2 regions of the Alteromonas sp. ABH4_452 genome follow, and region 2 is predicted to be linked to the other one. Evidence: predicted binding sites of a transcription regulator. Region 2 holds the regulator's gene; the other holds the start of a gene.
What was found. Region 2 encodes FNR, which switches genes on or off when oxygen is low (the NO sensors DNR and NnrR bind a similar motif). Its sites were predicted from a motif close to TTGATCTAGATCAA; they were not measured.
Positions count from the first base shown of each region.

Region 1 (4,216 bases), 2.0 Mb from region 2:
CAGTAGTGTATATTTATACAGCCAAGTTAATCAAATTAAATCCATATCGAATGTATTTAAAGTCTACTGGCCGGTATTAGACCAAGCCATTTATTAAATACGCACTCGCTGTTTAGACACCCACTGAAAGAACGTTGAAAGCTGCTCGTCATCTAGTAAGCGTTGTAAATTAAAATAGTGCTTGGCCAATGTCATCTCATCATAAAAGCGATGTATGCCGCTATGGCACTGCCTACAAATATAAATACCGTCCTGCAGTTCGGCTTTGCTAAAGTGCTTTTTGAAATAGGTGCGTCGGTGCATTTTTTTCGGGATAAGATGATGATAAGTAAGTCGCGTTTCTCTATTACAACACGGGCAGTTTCCTACTTTATTTGCCACACCATCACCTCTATTCATTCACCTTGCTGCTGTTTATTCGGGCTAATTATTAAGCCTTTCATTTAATAATGGCTATTGCGATTGCCTCAGCCCGGTTTTTTCATAAACAATGGGGTATTTTGCCAAAGAAAATCCACTCGTCTTAGCATTACGTAATAAACACTATTCATGATTAATAAGGCAATAAAATATGAGCTTAACCCGTTCCATGGGCTTCTCGTGCCCTTACTGTATGGCGCCTAATGACGTTGAGATAGATGAGGTTAACGATGTGGGTCAAGTCCAAGTACTCGACTGTCAGGTGTGCTGCCAACCCATAGAGTTGACCACTTATCAGCATGGTGACGACATTCAAATTGAGGCAGAACGAGAAAATGATTAAGCAGTTTACACGCAGCGATATAGATGCGCTTGCACAGCGATACCGAGCTAATCTAGTCAATAGCTTGTCTGGCTTTAAGTCGGCTACGTTAGTGGGTACCACAAACGGAAACACCAACAATTTAGCCATTGTAAGCTCTATCGTTCATGTGGGTGCTAACCCGCCACTTATAGGCATGATAATGCGCCCACATACTGTGGTACGAGATACCCTTAGCAATATTAAGCAACAAGGCTTTTACACGCTAAATCACGTGTCGACTGATTGGGTAGACAAAGCGCACCAAACGTCTGCTCGCTATGCTCCAGATGAGAGCGAATTTGAAGCAGTGGGTTTAACGCCGCAGTTTAGCGAGTCATTTAGTGCACCGTTTGTTAAAGAAAGCGAAATCAAGATGGGCTTAAAAGTGGCGCAACATTTAAAACTGCTTAACGAAACCGAAATGGTTATTGGAGAAATTCAAGAGCTTCATATGCCAGAGAGCATTATTGATGAAGACGGATACGCCGATATAGAAAAAGCAAACACTGCCTGTATTTCTGGATTAGATAGCTATCATAGCACTACGCGTGTTGCACAGTTTGCCTACGCCAAACCCGGAGTCCCCCTAGCTAAAAAATGAACTTGTAGCAGATAGAAGGGTCTGATAATTACTATCGGGTATTATTACTCTGAAGTTTATTTAATCTAGATCAAGTGAAAATAAGACATTTCATTCGATCTTTTTTCAAAAAGAGATAGTATTTAAACATTACACAAAACCTGCCTCTTTGGGCAGGTTTTTGCGTTTAAGACACTGAATAAAAAAGAATCATTATCGTTTCTATCTCTTAAGGAGAATGTTATGAAATCTGTAAACCGCCGTGACTTTTTAAAACTGTCTGGCTCTACAGTTATCGGTCTTACATTAGGTGGTGTAGCGTTACGTGCGCAAGCTCAAGAACAATTGAGCGCAGATGACCCAACTGCGAAAGCATTAAACTACACACCGTCTTCAACCGTTGAAGGTGCAAAATGTGCAAACTGCATGTACGTGCAGGGTGCCGATGGCGAACAATATCGCCCTTGTAACATTTTCCCTAACAAGCTGGTTAACGCTGATGGCTGGTGTAGCGCTTGGGTTAAAAAGCCAGGCTAAATCATCATTCGCAGCTACATAAATAGCAAAAGCCCCCGATAATTGTCGGGGGCTTTTTAGTTTCAACACTGCTTAACAGACTTCACATTCAAACCACGTGCTTTTAGCTAGCGGCCCTCATTTAGTCCATTCTTTATGCCTTTTAAGCTGGGGTCATCAAAACGTGTGGGTAAAAGACCTGGTTTAATGAAAAAACCGTGTTTAGCTTCAAAAACTTTGCCTATCTTTAACACATCTTCATCTTTCCACTTAGCACCGATAAAGCTAATGCCTACTGGAAGACCTTTCACTTCACCCGCCGGCACCGTGAGATGTGGATAGCCCGCAACAGCAGCTAGATAGCCTATACCAATGAAACCAGCTGGCGAATGATCGCCATACACACCGTCGATTAAAAATGAAGGGCTGTTTGAAGGCGCAACTAATACATCTACGTTGTGTTTTGCTAACAATGCGTCAATACCGTTTTTGCCCGCTGTATCTTGAATAAGGCGAAGGGCGCTTTGATATGCTTCGCTATCAATAGGCGCAGCGTCTAGCGACTTTTCAAAAATATCTTGATTGAATAACGCTAGCTCTCGCTCGGTTTGGTTGTTAAAAGCAATAAGCTCAGATAGATTTCTTACAGGGATCTCTGCTGGCGAGCCCGACAAATATTCGTTGATGCTGTGATGGAATTCGCTGAGCAAAACATTGTAAGAGTCGGCCCAAAAGGAATCAGGCTGTGAAAAATCACTTATATCCACCAGCGTAGCACCCGATGCTTTTAACTGATTTAGCGCGCTTTCGTAAACTTCCAGTACATGAGGGTTATCACCTTGACGATACCTGACAACGCCAATGCGTTTGCCTTTTAAATCTGTTGCCAACATTTCCGATGAAGGCATGTCAGGTCGATGGGAAGCTGTATTTTCAGTAGCACTATCGCTTGCATCTTCGCCAGCCATTACCGCTGTCATCAGCCATGCGTCTTGAACGTTGGTTGTCATGGGTCCGGCCGTATCTTGGCTGAATGAAATGGGTACAATGTGCGTTCTTGAAAGTAAACCAACGGTTGGCTTGAAGCCCACTACACCGTTAATAGATGCTGGACAGATTATAGAACCATTGGTTTCAGTACCTACGGCAAGTGACGCTAATCGAAGCGACATCGCTGCGCCGGAGCCAGACGACGAACCGCATGCACTTCTTGATAATATGTGAGGGTTTCGAGTTAAGCCACCCACTGCGCTCCAACCGCTTATCGATGATTCAGAACGAAAATTTACCCACTCAGACAAATTTGTTTTACCTAGAATGATCGCGCCCGCTGCTTTTAGCTTCGCCACAATGGGGGCATCTCGTGCGGTGTCGTTATTAATTAGCGCCATAGAACCTGCTGTTGTGGGCATTTCTGCGCTTTCAATATTGTCCTTAAGCAATACGGGAATACCGGCTAACGGGCCTAATGCCGCTCCACTGGCTATTTGTTTATCGATTGATTTAGCTTCTGCTAATGCATTAGGATTTAGCGCTAAAACGCTGTTGGGCTTTTTATCTAACTGCTCAATTCGCGCTAGATAACCACTGACCAACTCTGTCGATGTAGTATCGCCATTAACGATAGCCTGCACCTGCAGATATGCTGGCTCATCTAGCCACTTTTTATTATCACTATTTTCACGGTGCGATTGCGACACACAGGCGGTGCACAGCAAAGTGACAGCCAGTACATACCACTGTTTCAACATAGAGCTTTCCTTAACGCATTGTTTTTATGAAAACGTTCTTATGCGATGACTTTTTTACCATCGTGCCTTATCTACGGTTAGGTAAAAAGTGACGGACATAAACGTATTGCTACGTTTGATATACGTTGAATCAAAAATGGTTCACTGTCTACACGATAAAATACGCAATTACAGTTTGGTGGGCGCCTTTGGCAGCTTGTGAAGCAGATTATCAAGCTGATATTCATTGAGCAGTAATTGATACCGACCACCTGCAATAAAGCGATGAAGGGCTGAATTAAACTCTGCTCTCAGCTTTGGATTGGGTATAGCCGCGCGATATATTGAGATAGGAAATAATTCATGGAATTCTGTCTCCTCTTCAACATAGGCGCTGTTTTGAGACTTGAAGTAGTTGAAAATGTTTCTATCTAAAACAATCGCGTCCACATGATCGAGCATGAGCATATCGACCTGCCGGTCTTGCCTTGCCATTTCCATATACATTGGCTCTAGCGCTAATGCTTGCTTGAACTCTTCACCTAATACCGATTGTGCAGTTTGAAACCCAATGACACGCTTACCTTTAAGTCCATTAACATCATT
Region 1 covers NZ_CM149973.1:556,677-560,892, reverse strand. Annotated here, with positions in the region: gene ACYX4N_RS02455 (hypothetical protein) at 94-381, opposite strand; gene ACYX4N_RS02450 (zinc ribbon domain-containing protein) at 572-763, shown strand; gene ACYX4N_RS02445 (flavin reductase family protein) at 756-1,385, shown strand; gene ACYX4N_RS02440 (high-potential iron-sulfur protein) at 1,608-1,901, shown strand; gene ACYX4N_RS02435 (amidase) at 2,009-3,631, opposite strand; gene ACYX4N_RS02430 (substrate-binding periplasmic protein) at 3,800-4,216, opposite strand, start outside.
Region 1: the regulator FNR is predicted to act here: its motif matches at 1,446-1,459, upstream of ACYX4N_RS02440 (high-potential iron-sulfur protein).

Region 2 (4,216 bases):
TGAAGTTGTACTTTTGCTTACTTTGCGCGGCGTTTAACGTCGGCGCATCAGCACTGCTTGTGCCTAAACTCATAATTAACTAGCTTGGTTTGTGATAAAGGCGCCATTATACATTAAAGCGCCTTTTCGAGACTATGGCTGTGTTGTTAAATTTATCGAGAAGCGTTAAGTACTGATTTAAGCGTGTATGATTAACTCTCGGAATTAACCGCTAAATGCGCAGTTTCTTTTCAACGCCCATCGCCGATTCGCCATTAGTCGCCACCAAGTGTCTTTATATTTAAGCGCAACTAAGCAGTTAACTACACGGTTATCGGTGATTCAAATCCATCGGGCTTAATTGCTAACACATCACAATTAAGTTCATCGATAACGTGTTCGGCAGTATTGCCAATAAGCGCCGCCGAAATACCAACCCGTCCCACGGTGCCTATTACAACTAACTCGGCATCGAGTGTTTTAGCCACTTGCGGGATAACTTTTTCAGGCAAGCCTTCTTTCACCACACATTTATTTTCTGGAATACCATATTTCAGCGCGTGACTACGCATTTCTTTCATGTGATGATTTTTTACCGCATCGTGATATGTATCAGGGTCAAACTCTGGCACTTCAATGGCAATGTTAAGTGGAGTTGTAGGGTAGCTATTCACTAAATTAACGTTACCTTTCAGCAAAGAGGCATAATCGTTAGCGATTATCGTAAGCTTGTCGTTTAGTGCAGCATGCTCATCATCTTCACTGCCTACGTTTACTGCAGCTATAATTTCACCGCCTTCTGGCCAGTCGTGTTCTTTAACGAGCAGTACAGGGCGTGGGCACTTACGCATTAGATGCCAGTCTGTAGGGGTAAAGATTACTGAGGCAAGGTCGTCATGTTTTTTAGTAGCTTTTACTACTAAGTCGATTTGGTTATTAAGGGCGTAATAAATAATCGATTCATAAGCACGGTTGTTCCACTCAACTACAATATCGGTCTCTGAAAAGCCCTGTTCTTTTAGCTGGGCAGATAACCATTTGGCGTGCTCTTTTGTAACGGCATCGCGCATTGATTCACGTTCGTCGGGGCTAAGCATGGTTGTCATATCGTAAGACAAATCATATACCACCATCATAGCGGTAACCGTGGCGCCGGTTTTTGACGCAAGTTCATAGGCACGGCTTAGGGCAGGCTGGTTGTCGCGTTCCGCGTCCACCACGGCAAGAATTCGTTTACACTCAATCATAACGTCTCCTCAACTACAAAGCTTTGTATGGCTGTCGACATCGATATTGTTTCAAAACAGTTTATATAAACCATTTACATTAACTATAAACGACATTTGGAAAAACGTGGGTTGTTTTGGATCAAGGTGTAAATAATCTGTTGATATATAAAACAGGTAACATTGAATATTACGGGAGTTTTCACGCACGACGGATGGATGTCGTGTTACTCAGTGAGGGAATACAGTGAAATTTTAAAGGTTAAAACTAAAAAGCGCGCATGTAGCGCGCTCAAGATAACAGAAGAATAAATTAACCGTTACAGACTACGCTAGGGCCATTTAACGCTTCTAACTTGGTATTTAACCGATCAAAATCCAAAATAGAGATCAATTTACCGTCTACTTTGATAATGTTTTCTTTCTGAAAACGGCTTAATAGGCGACTAATGGTTTCTATCGTTAAGCCTAAGTAGTTGCCGATTTCGTTTCGGGTCATAGTTAGGTGAAATTCTCTGTGCGAGAAGCCACGCTCTTCAAAGCGCTGAGATAAGTGTGAGATGAAATACAATAAACGCTCTTCCGCCGTACGCTTGTTTAAAAGCATGATCATGTCGTGATCTTGTTTAATTTCTGCGCTCATAAAGCTCATGATCTGATGGCGTAGCTTAGGAAATTGAACCGACATTTCATCAAGGGTTTCATATGGCAGTTCACATACCATGGCGGTTTCTAGCGCTGAGGTGTAACTTTGATGCTTACTTTCGCGCAGGGCATCGAATCCAATAATATCACCAGGGAAGTGGAAGCCAGTGATTTGCTCTTCACCATCTTGATTAGTTACAAATGACTTAAAAGAACCCGTTCTTACGGCAAAAAGCGAACGAAATTTATCGCCAGTTTGAATGAGCGTATCACCTTTGTGAAGCGGCTTTTTGCGCTCAATTATATCGTCAAGAGACTCGATTTCTGTTTTGTTCAGCGCCACCGGTAAACACAAGTGACTGAAGCTACAGTTTTGACAGTGAATAGAAAATTGGCTTCCTTTGCTCATAATACATGCTCTTTTGAAGATTACCCAATAATGATACACCCATTTTTAAACGATTGCGCCATGAATAAGATAAGCCGCATAAATGGCCATTATTACGGCAATTATTTGTCTAACGTTATTGTTTTGAAAACTGCTAACAATATACTGACTGCCTGCACTTGCTGCGAGTAGCGTTGGCAAAGTACCTAAACCGAAGAAAAACATGATGGCAGCGCCCTGCAATGCATTCCCCGCCGCTAAAGACCAAGTAAGTGTTGAATACACTAATCCACAAGGCAACCAGCCCCAAATAAACCCATAAGGGATAGCACTAAAAGGGGTTTTAAAAGGTAAAAAACGCTTAGATAACGGCTGCAGCTTAGAAAATAAACCTTTGCCTGCGTTTTCTAACACCGTTAACCCTGTCCACCATTTGCCTAAATAACAGGCCAACAACAGCAACATAATACCGCTGAGTAAAGACAGGGCATAGTTGGCCAGAGGAATATAGTCTGCTGCAATTTTGCCAAGTGCGCCGGTCAGTGCGCCAGCAATGGTGTAGCTAGCTATGCGCCCCATGTTATAGGCTAGGGCGTAAGGCACTGCTGAAGCACCTTTTGGTGACACCATTCTTAGCGCTGCAACTATACCGCCGCACATGCCCACGCAGTGAACACCGCCCGCTAAGCCGATAAGAAAAGCTGAGAAGTAATTAATCCCCTCCATGCTGCCCTTGGTTTTTCTCTACTTTAGTATTCTGAAGTTGCTTGCGTTGTTCAGCGAGCTTTTTTTCTTCTGGCGGAAGGTCATCGTCAAACAGTATGCTGTAACCTTGACGGTCTAAATCTTCAAACTGATTAGTTTTAACCGCCCAGAAGAATATTACGATAGCGACGGCTACTATAATGATGGCGATTGGAATTAAAACGTAAATAATGCTCATACTATTTGCCCAGAAGTCGCGTAGAGTTTGTCACTACTATGATACTGCTTAATGACATGCCAACAACCGCCATCCACGGCGAAAGTAGGCCAGATACGGCGAAAGGTAAGATCAAAACGTTGTAACCTACCGACCAACCAATATTTTGTCTTATTTTTTGCTTCACTTGATGCGCAGTTCGGATGAGTTCTGGCACAGAAAGCAGCTGATCGCCAAGCAAAATCACGTCGGCTGCAGTTTTCGCAACATCTGTAGCATTACCTACCGCTATCGCTACATCAGCACTTGCAAGAACAGGGGCGTCATTAATACCATCGCCCATCATCATAACCTTTGAGCCAGATTGCTGCATAGCTTGAACCGCTTCATATTTCTGCTCTGGGGTAAGGCCCCCTTTAGCGGCAGATATTGGTAAAGATTTAGTAAGAGAGTCAACGTTTTGCTGTGTATCGCCGCTTAGTACAGCGAGGGTATGAGTTTTTGCCAATATATCGAGGGTTTCTTGGGTATCGTCACGCAGTGAGTCACGAACTTCAAAAGCCGCCATAACACGGCCTTTGACAGTAAGAAATACGTTAGCCGAGGGATAGCGCTCGATAAATGATTGCTGTGATTCGTGAACACTGAACGCTGCTGAGCCCATGGAGAATAGCGTGTCATTAATTTCACCGCTAATTCCGCCACCTGGCGTGACCGTGAAATTTGTCACTTTGTGTACGGTGTTGCCGCTTGACGTTTTATCACCGCTAAAGGCTTTAGCAATAGGGTGTTCAGAGCGAGATTCTAGGGCGCGGGCGATTGATAGCGCGCTTTGGCTGTCTACGCCGTCAGCATACCAGGCGTTTGATATAGTGAACTTACCTTGTGTCAGCGTACCGGTTTTGTCGAGTGCGATAGTGTCAATGCCAGTGATTTGCTCAAGAGCATCGGCACGCTTTAGCAAAATACCTTGTCTGTTTAATTTCGCCATAGCGCAGGTGAGTGCTGATGGCGTGGCTAACCCTAGGGCGCAAGGACAGGTTGCTACCAACACGG
Region 2 covers NZ_CM149973.1:2,584,483-2,588,698, forward strand. Annotated here, with positions in the region: gene ttcA (tRNA 2-thiocytidine(32) synthetase TtcA) at 1-73, opposite strand, end outside; gene uspE (universal stress protein UspE) at 303-1,226, opposite strand; gene fnr (fumarate/nitrate reduction transcriptional regulator Fnr) at 1,519-2,259, opposite strand; gene ACYX4N_RS11130 (sulfite exporter TauE/SafE family protein) at 2,305-2,964, opposite strand; gene ccoS (cbb3-type cytochrome oxidase assembly protein CcoS) at 2,951-3,181, opposite strand; gene ACYX4N_RS11140 (heavy metal translocating P-type ATPase) at 3,183-4,216, opposite strand, start outside.